4 regions of the Bacillus sp. Brlt_9 genome follow, and region 1 is predicted to be linked to each of the others. Evidence: riboswitches for the same ligand, from Rfam matches in the RefSeq annotation. Region 1 holds a riboswitch; each other region holds the start of a gene.
What was found. A riboswitch is a leader RNA that binds a small molecule or an ion and turns the genes downstream of it on or off. The one in region 1 is predicted to bind S-adenosylmethionine.

Region 2: another riboswitch for S-adenosylmethionine. It lies ahead of VF726_RS28885 (MetQ/NlpA family ABC transporter substrate-binding protein); the one in region 1 lies ahead of VF726_RS30485 (methionine ABC transporter ATP-binding protein).
Region 3: another riboswitch for S-adenosylmethionine. It lies ahead of metI (cystathionine gamma-synthase/O-acetylhomoserine thiolyase); the one in region 1 lies ahead of VF726_RS30485 (methionine ABC transporter ATP-binding protein).
Region 4: another riboswitch for S-adenosylmethionine. It lies ahead of VF726_RS22515 (LLM class flavin-dependent oxidoreductase); the one in region 1 lies ahead of VF726_RS30485 (methionine ABC transporter ATP-binding protein).

The regions. Positions count from the first base shown of each region.
Region 1 covers NZ_JAYJLO010000019.1:15,828-21,007, reverse strand. Annotated here, with positions in the region: gene VF726_RS30500 (toprim domain-containing protein) at 1-38, shown strand, start outside; gene VF726_RS30495 (thioredoxin family protein) at 42-350, shown strand; gene VF726_RS30490 (hypothetical protein) at 505-849, shown strand; SAM riboswitch class I at 975-1,082, shown strand; gene VF726_RS30485 (methionine ABC transporter ATP-binding protein) at 1,260-2,285, shown strand; gene VF726_RS30480 (methionine ABC transporter permease) at 2,278-2,943, shown strand; gene metQ (methionine ABC transporter substrate-binding lipoprotein MetQ) at 2,967-3,779, shown strand; gene metQ (methionine ABC transporter substrate-binding lipoprotein MetQ) at 3,852-4,658, shown strand; gene sufC (Fe-S cluster assembly ATPase SufC) at 4,897-5,180, shown strand, end outside.
Region 2 covers NZ_JAYJLO010000014.1:14,433-19,612, forward strand. Annotated here, with positions in the region: gene VF726_RS28870 (SDR family oxidoreductase) at 1-414, shown strand, start outside; gene VF726_RS28875 (methionine ABC transporter permease) at 452-1,120, opposite strand; gene VF726_RS28880 (methionine ABC transporter ATP-binding protein) at 1,095-2,135, opposite strand; gene VF726_RS28885 (MetQ/NlpA family ABC transporter substrate-binding protein) at 2,148-2,960, opposite strand; SAM riboswitch class I at 3,046-3,160, opposite strand; gene VF726_RS28890 (NAD(P)-dependent alcohol dehydrogenase) at 3,241-4,149, opposite strand; gene VF726_RS28895 (hypothetical protein) at 4,295-5,059, shown strand; gene VF726_RS28900 (FAD-binding oxidoreductase) at 5,170-5,180, shown strand, end outside.
Region 3 covers NZ_JAYJLO010000002.1:593,670-598,849, forward strand. Annotated here, with positions in the region: gene metC (cystathionine beta-lyase) at 1-937, opposite strand, end outside; gene metI (cystathionine gamma-synthase/O-acetylhomoserine thiolyase) at 934-2,046, opposite strand; SAM riboswitch class I at 2,140-2,249, opposite strand; SAM riboswitch class I at 2,453-2,562, shown strand; gene VF726_RS09310 (bifunctional homocysteine S-methyltransferase/methylenetetrahydrofolate reductase) at 2,633-4,465, shown strand; gene metH (methionine synthase) at 4,465-5,180, shown strand, end outside.
Region 4 covers NZ_JAYJLO010000006.1:121,860-127,039, forward strand. Annotated here, with positions in the region: gene VF726_RS22510 (ATP-grasp domain-containing protein) at 1-709, opposite strand, end outside; gene VF726_RS22515 (LLM class flavin-dependent oxidoreductase) at 702-1,760, opposite strand; SAM riboswitch class I at 1,843-1,949, opposite strand; gene VF726_RS22520 (YjcZ family sporulation protein) at 2,217-2,294, shown strand; gene VF726_RS22525 (hypothetical protein) at 2,349-2,630, opposite strand; gene VF726_RS22530 (hypothetical protein) at 2,920-3,309, opposite strand; gene VF726_RS22535 (DUF4352 domain-containing protein) at 3,602-4,153, shown strand; gene VF726_RS22540 (SH3 domain-containing protein) at 4,350-4,700, opposite strand; gene VF726_RS22545 (DAK2 domain-containing protein) at 4,884-5,096, opposite strand.

The DNA.
Region 1 (5,180 bases):
GAGCTGACATTGACGTTTATACAGAATATTTACGGTAAGGAATGATAGAAGTGATTGACTGGACAGGAGCCGAAGCAACAGCCCTAATAGAGAACGAAGAAAAAACAGTGTTATATGTATATACTCCAATGTGTGGAACATGCCAATTAGCAAAAAAGATGTTAACTGTCGTTGAGATGACAATTGAAGATTTGAAAATTGGAATGTTAGATTTAAATTATGCTCCGCATTTAGCGAAAGAGTATGGAATCGAAAGTGTACCGTGTTTACTTGTTTTTGAAAATGGGACACTCATGAAGAAGATATATGCATTTCATTCGGTTGAATATTTATATACGGAATTAAAGTAGGCGGCAAAGTTTTTGCCGCCTCGACATATTTCTCGGGAAATATGTCGAGAGGCAGGGTGGTTACAGTATTTGTCGAGCGAAAATAACAGGATTGCTCTTTAGTGAGAGGGAATGGTATGTGTAATAGAAAGTGATATGAAGGATGTGATTTAGGGTGAAATTATATTCTTTGCTGCAATCATTTGTAAATTATGCTAATGGTCAATATCATTTAGAGCCGCTTTTAAGACAAGGAGAAAAAACTGTTAATTTCCGCTTTGGAGATGAGAGTTGTTCGTTACAAATTTCAAGAGATTATATAGAGTTGCTACATGAGGAAAGAGGCACGGAGCAAATCGTTTGTGTAGATGAAGAAGATGTAAAACAATTGGTGAACGGAAATGTACGATTGCAAATGTTAATGAACGATGGGCGTGTACAATATTCGGGAACGTATCGAACGATGCTGTTAGTTGAATCGATGTTTCATATATGTAAACCGATGTCAGTAGGCGCTTAAAATTCTGAAGTTTCATTTTTTGCGAAAATTTCTGTTGACATGGTGTGTGGATGTTGATACAATTCAATTCATAAAATATAGACAATTTCATAAATTACAAATCAGACGAAAATGTAATCTGATTTCTCTTATCAAGAGAGGTGGAGGGACTGTGCCCTGTGAAGCCCGGCAACCGTCAACTTATGTTGAAATGGTGCCAATTCCTGCAAAGCAAATGCTTTGAGAGATGAGAGAGAGGGATAATGTTGTTATATACGCACATAAACCTTTCTGCTTCTCTAGAGCAGAAAGGTTTTTTTATTGTTTGAATGTGGAGGACATTCAAATAATAAAAGTAGTGATAACGGTGGACTACACGCATTAAACATAAAAAATTGCGGAGTCGATCCAAACAAAAAGGGGTGAACATCATGATCTTATTAGAAAATGTAAAGAAAATATATAAAGCAAAAAGCGGTGATGTCACTGCTGTAGATAATGCCAATTTAAAAATAGACAAAGGCGAAATATTTGGTGTTATCGGATATAGTGGCGCTGGGAAAAGTTCGTTAATCAGATTATTCAATCAGCTAGAGAAACCAACTTCTGGTCAAATTACAATTGCAAATCGCGTGATTTCAGCAATTACAGGAAGTGAACTTCGTAAGGCAAGGCAAGAAATCGGAATGATTTTTCAACACTTCAACTTACTTTGGTCACGAACTGTACGAGAAAATATCGAGTTCCCACTTGAGATTGCAGGTGTTGATAAGGCGAAGAGAAGAAAACGTGTGGATGAGTTAATTCATCTTGTTGGATTAGAGGGAAGAGGAGACGCGTATCCTTCTCAGCTGAGCGGAGGACAAAAGCAACGCGTCGGTATTGCAAGAGCATTAGCTAACAATCCACAAGTGCTTTTATGTGATGAAGCAACATCAGCTCTTGATCCAGAAACGACAGATCAAATTTTAGATTTATTATTAGATATTAATAAGCGTCTCGGTTTAACAATTGTACTTATTACACATGAGATGCACGTCATTCGAAAGATTTGTAATCGAGTAGCGGTAATGGAGAAAGGAAAGATTGTAGAAACGGGTCCAGTACTTGATGTATTTCGCAATCCGCAGAAAGACATTACGAAACGATTTGTACAGCAGTTAACGGATTCTGAAGATACAAATGAAACGATTGAAAGTTTAATTGAAAAGTATCCAGATGGTAAAGTCGTTCGTTTGCAGTTTATCGGTGAGGCTGTAGAAAGACCAGTGCTTCAAAGATTAATGCAACGCAGTGATATAGAAGTTAGTATTTTGCAAGGAAATATCGCACAAACGAATAACGGCTCTTACGGTAGTTTAGTCGTTCATTTAAATGGTGAGGAGACAGCGATTCAGCAAGCAATAGAGGGAATACATCAAGATCAAGTAGAGCTGGAGGTGATTGCACATGGATAAGTTACTCACAAATGTTGATTGGAATCAAATGTTAGAAGCAACTGGTGAAACGTTATATATGACGGCAATCGCAGCTCTTGCCACATTTGTTTTAGGACTAATTTTAGGATTGTTACTTTTCATGACGGCGAAAGATAATTTATGGGAAAACAAAACGGTTAATACAGCGATTGGAGCGTTCGTAAACATTTTCCGTTCGATACCGTTCATCATTTTAATTATTTTATTAATCCCATTCACAAAGATCTTGCTTGGAACAATTCTTGGAGCAAGTGCAGCACTTCCGGCTTTAATTATTGGAGCGGCACCATTTTATGCAAGAATGGTTGAAATTGCACTTCGTGAAATTGATAAAGGTGTAATCGAAGCTTCAAAAGCGATGGGAGCAAAAACAAGCACAATTATTTTGAAAGTGTTAATTCCAGAATCATTACCAGCGTTAGTATCTGGTATTACGGTTACGACAATTGCTTTAGTAGGCTATACAGCGATGGCGGGAGTTGTTGGTGCTGGTGGCCTTGGCACACTTGCCTATTTAGAAGGATTCCAACGAGGAAATAACGATGTAACAATCGTTGCGACAATTTGTGTATTACTAGTTGTATTTTTCATTCAGTGGATTGGTGATAGTTTAACGACTCGAATAGATAAACGATAATAAAAAACAGGAGGATGTTTCAAATGAAAAAATTATTACTTACAGCACTTATTTCAACTTCAATTTTTGGGTTAGCTGCCTGCGGTGGGAAAGATAAAGATGAAAAGAAACTTGTTGTCGGTGCTTCTAACGTACCGCACGCTGTTATTTTAGAAAAGGCAAAACCGTTACTTGAGAAAAAAGGAATTGAATTAGAAGTGAAAAAGTTCCAAGATTACGTGTTACCAAATAAATCGTTAGCGGATAAGGATTTAGATGCAAACTACTTCCAGCACATTCCGTATTTAGAAAAAGAAATGAAAGATAAAAAGTATGACTTTGAAGTAGCAGGAAAAATTCATTTAGAACCAATTGGTGTATATTCTCAAAAATATAAAAGTTTAAAAGAGCTTCCAAACGGAGCGACAATTATTATGAGTAACTCTGTTGCTGACCATGGACGTGGTTTAGCAATTTTACAAAAAGAAGGTATTTTAAAAATTAAAGACGGAGTAGATCCAGTTAAAGCGACGCCAAAAGATATTGCGGATAATCCGAAAAACTTAAAATTCAAAACAGATATCGAGCCGGGTTTATTACCACAAGTGTATAACAATAAAGAAGGCGACGCTGTTTTAATTAACTCGAACTATGCAATTGATGCGAAGTTAAATCCAGAAAAAGATGCAATTGCAATTGAAGGTGACGATTCTCCATACGCAAACGTAGTAGCTGTTCGTAAAGGTGATAAAGATAAGAAAGAGATTAAAGCTCTTGTAGAAGTACTACATTCTAAAGAAATTGAAGACTTCATTAATAAAGAATATAAAGGGGCAGTTGTTCCTGTAAAAGAATAATTGCTGCGGAAGGGTTGGTGTATGCTGGCCCTTTTTATAACTACATAATTATACGGGAGAAGGGGATATCATATGAAAAAGATTCTATTGTCAGTTGTTACAGCGCTGTCTGTATTTACATTAGCTGCTTGCGGAGGGAAAGAGGAGAATAAGCTTGTTGTGGGAGCTTCTAACGTGCCGCACGCTGTTATTTTAGAGAAGGCACAGCCGATATTAGAGAAAAAGGGTATTAAATTAGAAATTAAAAAATTCCAAGATTATGTGCTGCCGAATAAAGCGTTAGCGGATAAGGAAATTGATGCAAACTACTTCCAACACATTCCTTACTTAGATAAAGAAATTCAAGAAAAGGGATATAAAATTGTAAACGCAGGAAAAATCCATTTAGAGCCAATGGGCATTTATTCTAAGAAATATAAAAGTTTAAAAGAACTTCCAGATGGCGGGACAGTTATTATGAGTAATAACGTAGCAGAGCGTGGACGTATGCTAGCACTTTTACAAAAAGGTGGCGTTATTAAATTAAAAGAAGGTGTAGATGTTGTTAAGGCAACAGTAAAAGATGTTGTAGAAAACCCGAAAAACTTAAAGTTTAAAACAGATGTTGAACCTGGATTGTCACCGAAGTTATATGAAAATAATGAAGGTGACGCTTTATTCATTAATTCAAACTATGCAATTGATGCGAAATTAAATCCAACAAAGGATGCAATTGCGATTGAAGGATCAGACTCTCCATACGCAAATATTATTGCAGTTCGTAAAGGTGACGAGAAGAAAAAAGAAATTAAAGAGCTAGTAGAAGTACTACATTCAAAAGAAATTCAAGACTTTATTAATAAAGAATATAAAGGTGCTGTACTTCCGGTAAATGAATAAATATAAGGAAAGGACTGGAAAATTACCAGTCCTTTTTTCTTTATATAAATAAGAAGAAAGGTGTATCATATAAAGATGCAAGGGAAATACTTATATACATTTGTGAAAAAATTGTTACTTTTTTTCGTCGTTTGCGATATCATTTTATTTGATATAAGATTAGAATGAGAATAAAATGAGAATATGAACGTTTTAGGAATTTTTAAAATGTATATATAGGATTAATGGAGGTATTGAGATGGCTGGTTCTACATTAACGGTTAAAGACTTACACGTATCAATTGATGGCAAAGAAATTTTAAAAGGTGTAAACCTTGAAGTAAAAGGTGGAGAAATCCACGCAATTATGGGACCTAACGGAACAGGTAAATCAACTTTATCTTCTGCGATTATGGGTCACCCAAAGTATGAAGTAACAGAAGGTAGCATCATCATCGACGGTGAAGATGTATTAGAAATGGAAGTAGACGAGCGCGCACAAGCAGGTCTATTCCTAGCAATGCAATATCCAAGTGAAATTAG
Region 2 (5,180 bases), on a different contig from region 1:
GATAAGCACTACATGGTTAATGTTCGTGCGACTACGTTGTTAAGTAGTCAATTTGCCCGAGGATTTAATAAGAAATCTGGTGGTAGAATTGTGAATATGACATCGGGACAATTTAAAGGACCTATGGCAGGAGAACTAGCGTATGCAACAACGAAGGGAGCTATTGACGCTCTTACTAGTACATTGTCAGCTGAGGTAGCTCATTTAGGAATAACAGTGAATGCAATTAACCCAGGTCCAACTAGTACGGGATGGATGACCGAAGAGATACAGCAAGGATTAAAGCCGATGTTTCCTTTTGGTAGAATTGGTGAGCCAAGGGATGCAGCAAGACTTATTCAGTTTTTAGTAAGTGAAGAAGCAGAGTGGATTACTGGACAAGTTATTCATTCTGAAGGTGGATTTAAAAGGTAAAAAGAAGGTATCTCACCCTGGTGAGATACCTTCTTTTTTAATCTTTCTTCAATCTTCGTGCAACACCGTTGCCTAAAGACTGTAGTCCTTGAACGAGGATAATTAAAATAAAGACTGTTGCATACATTACTTCAGGTTCGTAGCGTAAATGTCCGAATCGATATGCTAAATCACCAAGACCGCCAGCACCTACAAGTCCAGCCATTGCTGTTGCGCCAATTAAGCCAATTGTTGCGATTGTTAATCCAAGTACAAGGGAGGGACGAGCTTCTTTCACCATAACGTGCCAAATAATTTTTATAGTAGAAACGCCCATCGCTTGGTAAGCTTCAATAACACCACGATCCACTTCTAATAAAGCTGTCTCCATTAGTCGTGCAATATAAGGAGCTGTGAATACGACAAGCGGTACGATAACACCTTGCACGCCAATGGATGTTCCCATTAGAAACTTTGTAAAAGGTAAAATGAAGAATAATAGAATGATAAATGGAAGAGAGCGAATGATATTAATAATTGTATTCAGAATTGGATAAATGATTTTATTTTCGTGCTGTCCACCAGGTCTCGTTAAAACAAGTGTGACACCGAGTGGTAGTGCAATAAGGATAGAGATGAATAGTGAAATAGATGTCATTTGAAAGGTTTGTATTGTCGCCTCCCATATAACTTTACCCCATTCATCCAAAAAGGACTTGTTTCCCATAATCTGTTCTACCTCCTTCTACGATGATCCCTTGCTCTTGTAAAAATGATAAAGCGCGGGCTACTTCATTTTTCTCACCCTGCATATGAATGATCAGTTTCCCATAAGCTTCATGTTTTAACTGTGTAATATTACCGGATAAAATATTTGGATATACTTGAAAACGTTTTGTAGCAACAGCTAATGCTGGCTCTCCTGAAGCATTCCCTATAAAGGAGAGAGTCACAATTTCACCGGTAGTTTGTAGTTCTTTTTGTACCTCTTCTGGAATCTTCGCTGCAAATGCACTATTTACGAATTTCTTCGTTGTTACATGTTGTGGGTTTGTGAAGATATCCTTCACAGTCCCGCTTTCAACTACTGCTCCATGTTCCATAACAGCAACTTGGTCACATATACGCTGGATGACATTCATTTCATGTGTAATTAATAAAATTGTAATCCCGATTTCTTCATTAATCTTTAGTAATAGGTCAAGAATAGAATCCGTTGTTTCTGGATCTAAAGCGCTCGTTGCTTCGTCGCTTAATAACACCTCAGGTTCATGTGATAGTGCACGTGCAATGGCAACACGTTGTTTCTGACCACCAGAAAGTTCACTCGGATAGGCATCTTTTCGGTTGAAAAGATCGACAATACGTAAATACTTTTCTACCCTTTTTTCAATTTCATTTTTGGAAAGACCAGATAGACGTAACGGTAATGCGATATTTTCATAAACTGTCACAGTTTTAAGTAAGTTGAAGCCTTGAAAAATCATCCCGATTTTTTGTCTCGATTTTGCTAGTTCTTTTGCTGATAAAGTTGTTAAGTCTTGGCCGTTTACGATGATATTTCCTGTCGTTGGTTTTTCTAATAAATTTACACATCGAATTAATGTACTTTTACCAGCGCCGCTATATCCAATGATTCCAAATACTTCGCCCTTTTTTACTTGGAGGGAAGTAGGTTTCAGAGCTTCCACATTCCCTTTTTTTGTTGTAAATATTTTGGATACATTTTTCAATTCAATCATTATCGTCAGCTCCTACCAAGACGGTAAAACAGAACCATCAAATTTTTTCTCGATAAATTCTTTTACTTCTTTAGATTGATAAGCTTTCTTTAATTTATTTACAACAGCATCATCTTTATTTTCAGTACGAACAACGACCCAGTTCACATATGGTGAATCTTTTCCCTCGCGGAAGATAGAATCTTTCGCAGGGCTTAATTTTGCACCTAATGCAAAGTTTGTATTAATTGCAGCTGCTTTCACTTCGCTTAGTTGTGTCGGTAATTGAGATGCCTCTAATTCAACAATCTTTAATTTTTTCGGATTTTCAATGACATCTTTCGCAGTCGCTTTTTCTGTCGCCTTTGGATCCACTTTTAAAACACCTGCTTTTTCAAATAGTTTTAAAGCTCGAAGTTCATTCGTTGGATCATTTGGCACAGCAATCGCATCGCCCTCTTTTAAATCTTTTACATCCTTTAAGCTTTTAGAATATACACCCATAGGGAATGTTACTGTTGAAAATACTTCCGTTAATTTCATATTGCGCTCAGCTTTAAATACGTCTAAATAAGATTTTGTTTGATAGCTATTTACATCAAGACTTTTTTCATCTAAGGATACGTTGGGTGCTACATAATCATTAAATACTTTTACATCAATTTCGAGTCCGTCTTTCGCTGCCACTTCTTTCACCTTTTCAAAGATTTGTTCATGCGGTCCGCCAGTTACGCCGACAGTAATCTTTTTCTCATCTAACGTTTTTACCTCTTTATCGGAATTAGCACCACATGCACCTAATAATAATACAGCTCCACTTACAATGCTCAATAATACTTTTTTCATCTATAATTCCCCCTTCATATACGTTCCAAAATAAAAAGCACCTCTCAAAAATAAGAGAGGTGCCGAATAGACAAAATAGTTTCCTCTCTTATCTTCCAAAACGAAAAATCGTTTTGCAGGAATTAGCACCTTAGCTTATACGTTATAAGCTCGGTTGCCGGGCATCATCGGGCCAGTCCCTCCGCCACTCTTGATAAGAGTATGTGTATGTAGTTTTTTAATATGGTACTAATAGTAAATCTTACAAAAAGAATTGTCAATGTTATTTTCTGAATATATTTTATTTTAAGGTAATCGAAACGTTACCTTTCTTATGTCCCTTTTCCACATACATATGAGCTTCAGCAATTTCTTCTAATTGGTAGGTTCTATCAATAACAGGCTTTAAATGTTCTGTTTCAGTTAGTTCTTTTAGTAGAATCATATCCTCTTTACTTACCTTTGCCATCATTCCATTAACAGATACATATTTTCCATTGGGTGTTAATGTATTTGTACAAAGGGATTTTTTATACTTCCCGACTGCATCAAATATAATATCGTAGCGCTCGCCCTGCTTAGTAAAATCTTCTTTCGTATAATCGATTACGTTATCAGCTCCTAAAGATTGAACGAGTTCAAAATTTGAATGACTACAAACAGCCGTAACGGTCGCACCGAAATATTTAGCAAGTTGTACAGCAGCTGTTCCTACCGATCCTGAGGCACCATATATGAGCACTTGTTGCCCTTTTTTTATACGGCCCTTTCTCAGGAAATGCAATGCTGAAGTTCCACCAAAAGGAATAACTGCCGCTTCTTCATACGTCACATTGGTAGGTTTTAATGTGATTAATCCACTTTCATGTACGCATGTGTACTCGGCATAACCACCGAGGTTTAGTTCTGTTAATGCAAAAATTTGATCCCCTTTTTTAAATTGAGTTACATCTGTTCCAATTTCCTCAATTTCTCCAGCTAATTCTACACCAAGTATAGGGTTTCTCGGTTTTCTGAAACCTAATATGATCCGCATAGGAATCCAAAATAAGAGGGGACTATTAAAACCGCGTATTCTACAGTCTCCAGTCGATACACTTGTTGCATGAATTTTAACTAATACTTCGTTCTTTTTAGGAGTAGGTTTCTCTATATTTTGAAGCTGAAGAACGTTAGGTGGTCCATACTTTGTGCAAATAATTGCTTTCATAATGACCTCCTGAAATGAGTTGTTGTTATTTACATCATATTTAAGCTCTTCATTAAACATGTCGCTATATAGCAAATATAGATTGAAAATTATATAGATTTCATAGGAAAAGAGGTGATATTATTTTGGGAAAGGGGGCGACATTATGAAAAAAATTATTTTTGTTTCAAGTTTAGTACTTGCAATCAGTCTAGGGGTAGGATGTAGTAATGAGAAAACAGCAAAGACGGATGAACCGAAAAAAGAATCTGTTCAAAAAGAAAAGGAATTAGCAGCGAAGGATGTTTTCAAGAAAACGAACGAAGCTTTTAAAAATGAAGAACATGTAACGATGACATATGATGTAGGGATAAAAGCTGAAGGAACAGAGATGGATATATTAAAGGCTAAGATGCAATTAGAGCCAAAGACAAAGAATTCTCGTTCTGAAATGAATATTTCTGGTACAGATGTTGTAGTGTATACTGTGGATGGTAAAGTAGCTGGTGAGGTGAAAAACCCTAATACAGGAGAAGTTATAACCGTGCCAGAGGAGCAATTAAACGCTGGTGGAATGAAAGCAACTCAAGATATTATAGATAAGTTAGAAGTACCGGAAGTAGTTTTAGATAAAATGAAGATGGAGAAAAGCGGAGATAAATATAAACTGAAATTTACATTAAAAGGGCAAGAAACAGAAAGTATGTTAACTAGCATGGATGAAACGCAGAAGAAAATGTTACAAGCACAAAATGCGAAGATAGAAGAAGTGGACGCAGAATATATCATTACAAAAGATTTTAAATATGAATCAGCAAAGATAGACATGATTATGAGTAGTAATGGCAAGGATAAAGCACACATTATTACGAACGCAAAATATACGTCGTACGAAAAGTTTGACCCAATACAATTGCCAGTAGCAAAGTAACAGTTTTGATGAGGGGACCTAAAATAAGGTGCCCTCTTTTTTGTATACTTTCTTCAAAGGAAAATAGGTACAATATGAAGAGGGAAAATTGTAGAAGAGGAGAGTGTCATTTGAAAAAAAG
Region 3 (5,180 bases), on a different contig from region 1:
AAAATTGGCGGAGTGCGTCTTCTGATTGTAAAGTGAAAGATAGGACGGCTCCAGCTGATGTAGCTTGAGATTGTTGAATGTCAAATCCAAGATGTGTTTGTAAGCCAGGATAATAGACATTTTGAACTTTAGTGTGATCTTGTAAATAGTGTGCAATTTTATTGGCGTTAGCCGCTGAATGCTCAAGACGTACATGCAATGTTTTTAGACCTCGAAGTACGAGAGAACAATCTTGCGGGCTTAAAATAGCGCCGAATGCATTTTGTAAAAATCCAAGTTTTTGAGCGAGTTCGGCATCTTTTACAACCGCTAATCCGGCAGTAACGTCACTATGACCAGCAATGAATTTTGTGGCACTATGAAGAACGACATCGGCGCCAAGATCAAGTGGTTTCTGGAATAGTGGTGTCAAAAATGTATTATCAACAAAAGTAAGGGCGTCAATAGATTTTGCAAGTGTAGAAACAGCACGAATATCGGTTACTTTTAAAAGTGGATTAGAAGGTGTTTCCACATAAAAGAGTTTTGTATTTGGTTTAATGTTTTGCTTTATTTCTTCTAAATTGGTCATATCAACAAATGTATGTGAAACACCGTAACGGGAGAGAACTTCAGTTATAATGCGATAAGTTCCTCCGTATACGTCTTCTGAAATGAGTACGTGATCACCTTGTGAAAGGAGGAGGAATGCAGTAGAAATTGCTGCAATTCCTGACGCGAACGCAAACCCTTTTGTTCCGCCTTCTAATAAAGCAATGATATCTTCAAGAGCTTCACGTGTTGGATTACCAGAGCGGCTATAGTCATATTTTCCAAACGTATCTACATCAAATTGGTGGAATGTTGATGTATTATAGATGGGAACGTTAACAGCTCCTGTTTGCGGGTCATGTTTATATTGGTTATGCAGTAAGAGTGTATCTATAGAATAACTCATATTCTTACACCTTCTTTTACAAGTTTAATGGATTGCTGTAAGTCTTGAATTAAATCGTTACTATTTTCAATGCCAACGGAGAATCGAAGAAGACGATTGCACACACCGTTTGCTGTTCTGATTTCTTCAGGAATATCAGCATGTGTTTGCGTTGCTGGATAGGTCATTAAACTTTCCACACCACCAAGACTTTCAGCAAATGTAATTAAGGATAAAGATTGTAAGAATGGATTAACCCAAGATTCGTCTTTAAGACGAAATGAAATCATACCGCCTCTTCCTGGATAAAATACATCTGTCACACCATCTTCATTGTTTAAATAAGCAACAACAGCTTTCGCATTTTCTTCATGTTGTCTCATGCGAAGCGCTAACGTTTTCATACCGCGAATTAATAGCCATGAGTCAAATGGGCTTAAGACCGCACCGGATGCATTATGATAATGGGCGATTTCCTCACAAAGTTCCTTTCCTTTTGCAACGACAAGTCCGCTTAGTACATCGTTATGTCCACCTAAATATTTCGTTGCACTATGAAGTACGATGTCGGCACCTTCCGTTAATGGTTGCTGTATATACGGCGTGTAGAATGTGTTGTCTACAATAAGGAGTAGTCCATGCCTCTTCGCTACAGTTGCGACAGCGGCAATATCAGTAACTTGCATTAATGGATTAGTCGGAGTTTCTATGAAAATAGCCTTCGTTTCAGTTGTGATAGCTTTTTCAATTTGTTTAATAGATTGTGTATTTACGTATCTACATCGAACGTTCCACTTTTTTTCATGCTCAGAAAATAATCGATACGTTCCGCCGTATAAGTCTTCAGATACAATAAGTTCATCTCCAGAACGGAATAGCGAAAGGACGAGGAGAACAGCCGCCATTCCGGAGCTACAGGCATAACCTTGTTCACCGTATTCTAAGTCTGCGATTGCCTGTTCTAAAAGACCGCGAGTTGGATTTCCAGTTCGTGAATAATCAAAGCCAGTAGATTTACCAATTCCTTCGTGACGATAAGCAGTTGAGAAATAAACAGGCGGATTAACAGTTCCTGTTGTAGTTTCACTCCTGTTTCCAATTTGTGCTAGTTTTGTTTCGATTGTTGACATGTAAAAATTCCTCCTTTTTAAATGAACAATTAAGTGAATGTAAAATAAAAAAAGCCTTCTAAGAAGAAGGCTTTCGGTTTGAATAGAGTCTTCTTCTCATCTGTCAAATCTTTCACAATTTGCTGGAATTAGCACCTTATTAACAAATGTTAATGGTTGCTGAGGCGTCATAGGGCCAGTCCCTCTACCTCTCTAGATAAGAATGTTCGTATGAAATTTTATTATGTTTTTAACTTTACAACAAAAGATAATTGAATTGCAACTTTATTTTAAATAATTTTTATTTTTCCGCAAGTGTCATTGACTTTTGTATTTGTGCGTGCTAAATTTATAAAAAAATTAACAAACATTGTTAAAAGGGGAACGCATTTCCTTTTAGCTACATAAATAAAATAATAAAGACAAACTCTTATTGAGAGCGGTGGAGGGAAAGGCCCTGTGAAACCCGGCAACCTTCAAACGAAATGTTTGAAACGGTGCTAATACCTGCAAAACGAATGTTTTGCATAATAAGAGGAGGATCGATTATGTCCCCCTCTTCAAAGTGAAGAGGGGGTTTTTATATTGATAGAAATGAGGGAGATTGGTGAAATTACTAGATTTATTATCAAAAGGAATTGTAATAGGTGATGGTGCGGTTGGGACGTTATTACATTCACATGGTTTACAAAGTAGTTTTGAAGAATTGAACATATCTGATCCAGATTTAATTATATCGATTCATAAGCAATATGTAGCTGCTGGGGCAGATGTAATTCAAACAAATACGTACGGAGCAAATGAAGCGAAATTACGTATGTATGGCTTAGAAAATCAAGTTACTGAAATTAATAGAGCGGCAGTAAAACTGGCGAAAGCATCTGTTACAGAAAGAAATGCGATTTTAGGAACAATTGGTGGTATGAAACATATCGGAGCTGTTACGACAACTGATATGGAGAGAGAATTTATGTTACTGGAACAGGCAAGTGCATTACTAGAAGAACAGGTGGACGGCCTGCTATTAGAGACTTTCTATGATGAGTTTGAATTACTTCATGCTGTTCAGGTGTTAAGAAAACAAACAAATATTCCAATTGTAGCTCAATTAGCGTTACATGAGGCAGGTACGACTCAAAATGGAAATGATGTAAATGAAATATTAAAACAGCTTTTAGATTATGGGGCAAATGTCGTTGGATTGAACTGCCAACTAGGGCCGCTTCATATGACAGAAGCTTTTAAAATGATATCGATCCCGAAAGATGGTTACTTATCAGCATACCCAAATGCAGGTCTCCCGAATTATGTGGAGGGACGTTACGTATATGAGGGAAGTCCGGCTTATTTTGAAGCGATGACACCGAAATTTATTGAGCAAGGTATTCGTTTATTGGGTGGTTGTTGTGGCACTACGCCAGAACATATTGAAAGCATGAAACGTGCTGTTCTAAATGTTACGCCTGTAATAGAGAAGGATACGATTCCAAGGCCGAAAGTAGTTCATACACACGAAAAGCGTTCGAAAGCTCATGTCACTTTGGCAGAGAAAGCAAAAAAACAAACGACAGTAGTAGTGGAATTAGATCCACCGAAAACATTAGATACGCAGCGGTTTTTTGAAGGAGCAAGAGCATTGAAAAGAGCTGGAGCAGATGCTATTACTCTAGCAGATAATTCGTTGGCATCGCCTCGCGTCTCGAATATGGCAATGGGAGCATTATTAACGAAGCACGATATTCCGGTATTGACGCACTTAACGTGTAGAGATCATAACGTAATCGGACTACAATCTCATTTACTAGGCTTATCAGCGTTAGGCATGGAAGAAGTGTTAGCTTTAACTGGTGATCCAGCACGCGTCGGTGATTTTCCAGGTGCCACTTCTGTATATGATTTGTCCTCTATTGAGCTCATTAAAATGATTAAAGAAATGAACGATGGGCGCTCTATTTTAGGGAAATCAATAGGGCCGGCAACAAGGTTTTCAGTGGGAGGTGCGTTTAATCCGCATGTAAGACATTTAAAAGCAGCAGTTAAGCGAATGGAACGGAAAATAGATGCTGGAGCGGAATATTTTTTAACGCAGCCAATTTACGATATCGCGTTAATTGAAGAAGTGTATGAAGCGACAAAGCATTTAGAACAGCCTATTTTTATTGGGATTATGCCACTAATAAGTAAACGGAATGCAGATTTTCTTCATTTTGAGGTGCCAGGCATTACGCTACCTGAAGAAGTAAGGGAGAGAATGGATGGACATGAAACGAAAGAAGCAGCAATTGAAGAAGGGATTCGTATTTCACAAGAATTGATCGATGCAGCGATGAAATATTTTAATGGCATTTATCTTATTACACCATTTCTAAAATATGAAATTACAGAACATCTTGTTAAATATGTGAGAGAAAAGCAAGAAGTGAAAGAAGGTATTAATTGATGAAATGTATAGAAGAAAAATTACAAAATAACATCTTAGTATTAGATGGTGCAATGGGAACGATGATCCAGCAAGAGGACTTAACGGCGGAAGATTTCGGAGGAGAAGAGTACGAAGGCTGTAATGAATATTTAGTAGAAACAAGGCCTGATGTCATTTTAAAGATTCATAAAGCTTATATTGAAGCTGGAGCGGATATTATTGAAACAAATACATTTGGGGCGACAAATATTGTATTAAGTGATTATGAGTTGTCTCATTTAGATGAGGAACTAAATGAGAAGGCAGCACGTTTAGCGGGGCAAGCGGTCAAAGAAAGCGGGAAGGAAGTATATGTTGCGGGAGCGATGGGGCCGACAACGAAAGCGATTAGTGTTACTGGTGGTGTGACATTTGAAGAATTAATTGAAGCCTATACGCGGCAGGCAAGAGGATTATTGAATGGGGAAGTAGATGTATTACTCGTTGAGACGAGTCAAGATATGCGTAACGTGAAGGCTGCTTATATTGGAATTCAAGCAGCTTTTGACGAACTAAATAAGGTAGTACCTATCATGATTTCAGGAACGATTGAACCGATGGGAACGACTTTGGCTGGGCAAACAATTGAGGCTTTTTATTTATCGATAGAGCATATGAAGCCATTATCTGTTGGATTAAACTGTGCGACTGGTCCGGAGTTTATGAGAGACCATATTCGTTCCCTATCTGATTT
Region 4 (5,180 bases), on a different contig from region 1:
ATTTTGTTGACGCTTCTTTCTTACTCTCTTCTCCTACTGGGCAGAAAGCATCTTGAATCGAGCATGCATCCGCTGGACAAAGCTCGAATCCTTCTGATGTATCTACTTTAACTGCATATACAAACTGACCGCCTACAAATTCACAACGTGTAATATATGGTTCTGGCGCTTCAATATATTGCTGGATTAAAGTAATTCCATCAATAGGTTCTTCAAACGCCGGACTATCCATATATTGTTCTAAAGCATCGATGGAATGAAATAGTTGAACACCGAGGCCTTTACCTGCACGGTTATGCTTTGTAATGAACGGCACTTCCCCTAACTCCCTAGCAGCTTTTACTATATGATCACGGCCAACAGCACCAATTGTTTTTGGCACTTGTATACCAAAATTTCTTAATGCTGCATATTGATTCAATTTACTTACTTCAAGACGTAATGCACGAGACCCATTAAATACTGTTCGCCCGTATCCTTCTAACCAAGCAAGAACTCCTTCCGTCAACTCAGGTGCATATCTATGACCTCTCGTATGTGAAGAAGCACTCATGCGGCTATAAAAAACACCTTGGGGAGGTTCTTGTTCTAACGTAATTGTTCCTTCATTTAAAAACCATTCCTCATACGGTAACTCCAGTTCTTCCAACCTTTTCACTAAATGATCCGTCCATTCCTTATTCTCATGTAATATGTAAATTTTACTCATTTGTAATCAATTCCTTTCTTTTTGCTTCAACTAATGGCATCACTTTTTCAGAAAATCGTTTCATCTCTTCAAGCTGTGGCGAAAATTGTAAAAGTAATAACGTAACACCCACTTTTTCAAAGGCGAGTATCCTTTCTGCAATTTGTTCTGGTGTTCCAATTAAATTAGGACGTAATCCACGATTAGATACGGAATAATCATTCAGCTTCACTTGCTGTTCCAAATGCGATTTACTAATAAAATCTTGGTAACCCGCATAACCTAAAGCATCATCTTTCACATCCGTTATGCGTCTCCATTCTTCTAATGCCTCTTCTTCTGTATCACGACAAATGACGTAAGCCGCGAGCCCGAATGACTGCAATGGCTTCTCTGTAACTTTCTTTCTACGATTCTTCATATCTTCTATTTTCACTGATACTTCTTCCACTGTTCCTCCATGCATGACATATGCATCCGCATGGTTTACAATTACTTCTTTTCCTCGCTCACTCTCACCACCTGCATAGATCTTAATTCCTTGTTTCTGTACAGGTTTTGGACTTAAATGTGTATGATGAAGCTCATAAAAATTCCCTTTATACGAAAACACTTCTTCTTTCCAAAGCTCTTTCAAAACTGTTACAAATTCCTCTGTGCGATCATATCTTTCATCATGTGCGGTAAATACTCCGCCGTACTGTCTCGCTTCTTCTTCCCACCACGCTGAAACTACATTCAATGTAAAACGACCATTACTTAATTGATCGATATTCGCTGCCATTTTCGCTGTAACCGCTGGATTGTGGAAGCCAGGTCTTACAGCTGTCATAATCTCTAATTTATCCGTTACTGCTGCAAGTGCTGCCGCAGTTGTCCACGCTTCTAAACTTGGTGCTGAAACACCTTTTATATCATTTAAATTTAATTCCGCAATAAGAGTTGTTGAAAAACCTAATTGTTCTGCCGCTTGTGCTGTTTGTTTTGCATACTCAAACGTAGGCGGCATAGATTCATCCTCTACATTTCGAAGCCATCCCCCAAAAATCGGTAACCAAAAACCATACTCCACTACATACTCCCCCTTCATCTCTTAGCCATAAAAAAGACTACTCTTATTCAAATAAGAGTAGCCTTCTTGACTAATTGAACCGCTCTTATCTTTCAGGTGTTTTTTCACCTGCAGGATTTGGCACCTTTCGTCTCACACGAGGTTGCCGAAGTTTCATAGGGCCCGTCCCTCCACTTCTCAACATAAGAATTGTTTGATTTTTATTTATTATAATCATCAGAATAATAAAAATCAATCATTTAATACTCATTTTTCCTATAAGCATTAAATGATATATAAGAAATCATATTTTTATAGAGGTTCATAGGGATATTATCTTGTTTTACTTCCGAATATATAAAGGGGTATATTGTATCATGTCGAAAACATCATTTATAACTAAGTTGCTTTGCTTCTATTGTAGAGATGATAGAGAATATACAAACATAAATATCAACTTACAGAAGTTTTAGTAATATGAAAAATAAAAGAACCTCAATATTAGTTGTATTATTTATTCTATTAATCATTATCGGATGCAGTTGTTTCTGCTAAAAAACTATTAGAAAAGGTACCTATATATAGGTACCTTTTCTTCATATGTATTTATTAAGATTTGTATTTTTTGACTGTACAAGGAATAGTTACAATGTATAAATCTATAGCATAGATTGTAACCCAAATACCTTTACCTTCAGCCGCTAACTTTTCATTCAATTGTGATAAATGCTCTGAAACTTTTCTTTTACCCCACTTTCTAGGAAACCATTGAAAAACCTTAGGAACATTATGTTTTTTGTTATACCATACATTCAATCTCCAAAAAATCAAGAAAAACGAGACAATCACTACAATACAAAAAATATCAAAATATGAAATCCCTAAAATCATATAATATATTCTCCATTTCCATATAAATTAAACATAAATAAATCTATATATATAATATTAAATATTAAAACCCATTTATTGATGCTATAACAGGCTCACTCGATGATTGTTATATTTTTTCATGGTTTTTAAGCAATATAATACCTTCTTAACACCAAGTGTACAAGTAAAAGAAGACATCTTAATCGATGTCTTCTTTTCTTATACAATAACAACACAATAAAATTAAGTTGATTCAAGCTGCAGGATACTACCTTGATATGATAATAAAGAATACATCATCACATTGTCAGCAAGCAAAAGTGTATTCTGCATTTCTGAAAACAGTAGATGGCAGATTGTGACCTGCTGAATCTGCTAAGAAAGAATATACAAGAACATCCTTAACATCGTCTTTATTTCCACTAATGATGACATCAAGAAAATCTTCTATGTGGAATTCTGGCGTAAACAACACAATCTTAGTTGTTCTGTTTGGTTCTAAAGAAACAAAAGTACGAGAAATTTCAACTAATTCATTTTGAGTTGGAAAAGAAGTGTTTGGACTTCTCTTAACAGTTACCGTTACATTACTAGTATGGCAGCGTGAATCATTGTTTAACATAATGTTGAGAGCAGTTGGAATAATCCCATTTTCAGAAACTGGAACTCGAAACACTCCAGTAGATTTATGAGCCATATAATCACATCCTTTCAAAATAAAATATATTTACAATATATTAGATGCAAGAAACGTTCATTTTGATAGGGACAAATTATATGATTAATATATCTATAATAACCCTTGGTATTACTAAGACAATGATTTAAAAGATTAACAAATATCGTGAGAACCAATCGAATGTATATGAAAAGAAAAAAGAATAAGGCGCCTAAAAGATTCCCTATTTTGAGCCAATAATGAGACATTATGTTAATCTTATATGTATAGTTGCACAAAATTGAGAAACTTAAGGAGACAGATCAATTTTATGAGAAAATCATTCATATTACTTACTTTCATTCTAGTATTAGTCAGTGTTACGGCTGCTTGCACACAAGATAAAAAAGATAGTGCCGTTGAAAATAGTCCAATAGAAGAACCAACCGCAAAAAATGAAAATGAAGAATTAATAAATTTTGAAGAAAAAGAAGATATGAGCCGCTTGGAACAAGGTATTTTATTAGTTGGTGAGAGTGTTAAGGGAGGCTATTACTTGAGCGCTGTTCATAGTGCATATTTAAATGATAGCAACGATTCCGTCGTTGTTAATGTCTCTGTAAAAAATGTACGAGGTCAAACGATTGGACTATCAGAATTAAAATATAACTTAAAAGATGAAAAAGACGGAAAAACTTATGAAGGAAAGGTGCTTGACCAAAACCCTTCTAATATACAAGTTAAACCAAATGAAACGGTAGAATTAAAAATAGCTTTTGAAGTACCAAGTACCGCAGATGAATATATGTTTTATATTGAAAGCTCTTTAGATCCTCTAGGAGCACACTGGAAAATCGATAAGCTGCAATCACAAAAAAACTAAGTCTCAAATAAGCAAAAAGCAATGAAAAAATTTGATATAGATACAAATGAATAATATATAAACATAAAACCATCGATTTAATGAATCGTTGGTTTTTTTTTCAAAAAATGCTCCATTAAAAACTAGGAGACAAAAAAACTAATCCCTAAAAGAGATTAGTTCAATAAATCCAGAGTTATTATTATATTACATAGTTTTATGAGCAAACGTTATATAATGTTGTGTGGGATACATAACCTGTCATCCCTTTATAAGTAACTTTTAACCACTGTTTAGAATTACTATAATGCCCTTGAACATACTCACCTGTTACCCATGTGCCAGTAATTTTCTGACCACTAGTAAATGTATGTAAGACAGGTGATCCCACAGTGTAACCACTGCGCATCTTTGCACCATATGTACCTACCGTACCTCCCTTTGCACAAGCTGCTACTACTGTTTCATTTTCAGTAGTATTCGTAGCCGCGAAAGCAGAGCCGTTAAATGTAAATAAAGTAAACATAAAAGCTGTTAATAAAGTACAAATAGATAAGCGACGTAACAAAATAAATTCCCCCTTTTTTTATAATTTATTTCTTCACAAATGATTATCTTAAATATTCTAACTATTTTCAATATATTAATGTTGAGAAATATTAGTTGTATTTTTGAAATAAGATTTTATCAAAAATATTAACAAACTCATATTTTACAGAGAGAGCCCCAAAAGAAGACTTCTACATATCAACTATAAAAAAACTCCACCATGAGGCAGAGGGACTTTCAAACTACCCGCAATCTCCGTAAAGATAACTCCAAGCGCATGTGCACCTGCATTTGGATAGCCTAAGCTTCTTTCACAAACTGTACCAGCGCGGCCCATGCGAGCTACGATTTCCTTCGTATACTCTGCTCCTTTTTCAAAGGCAATTTTCACTATGTTTAAAATATATGAACACATAAATTCATTTACGTTTTACGAAAATAAAATTGTATTGTTTAGAATTTCAATGTTAATCAATTTGAAACTTTATGAGTTAATTAA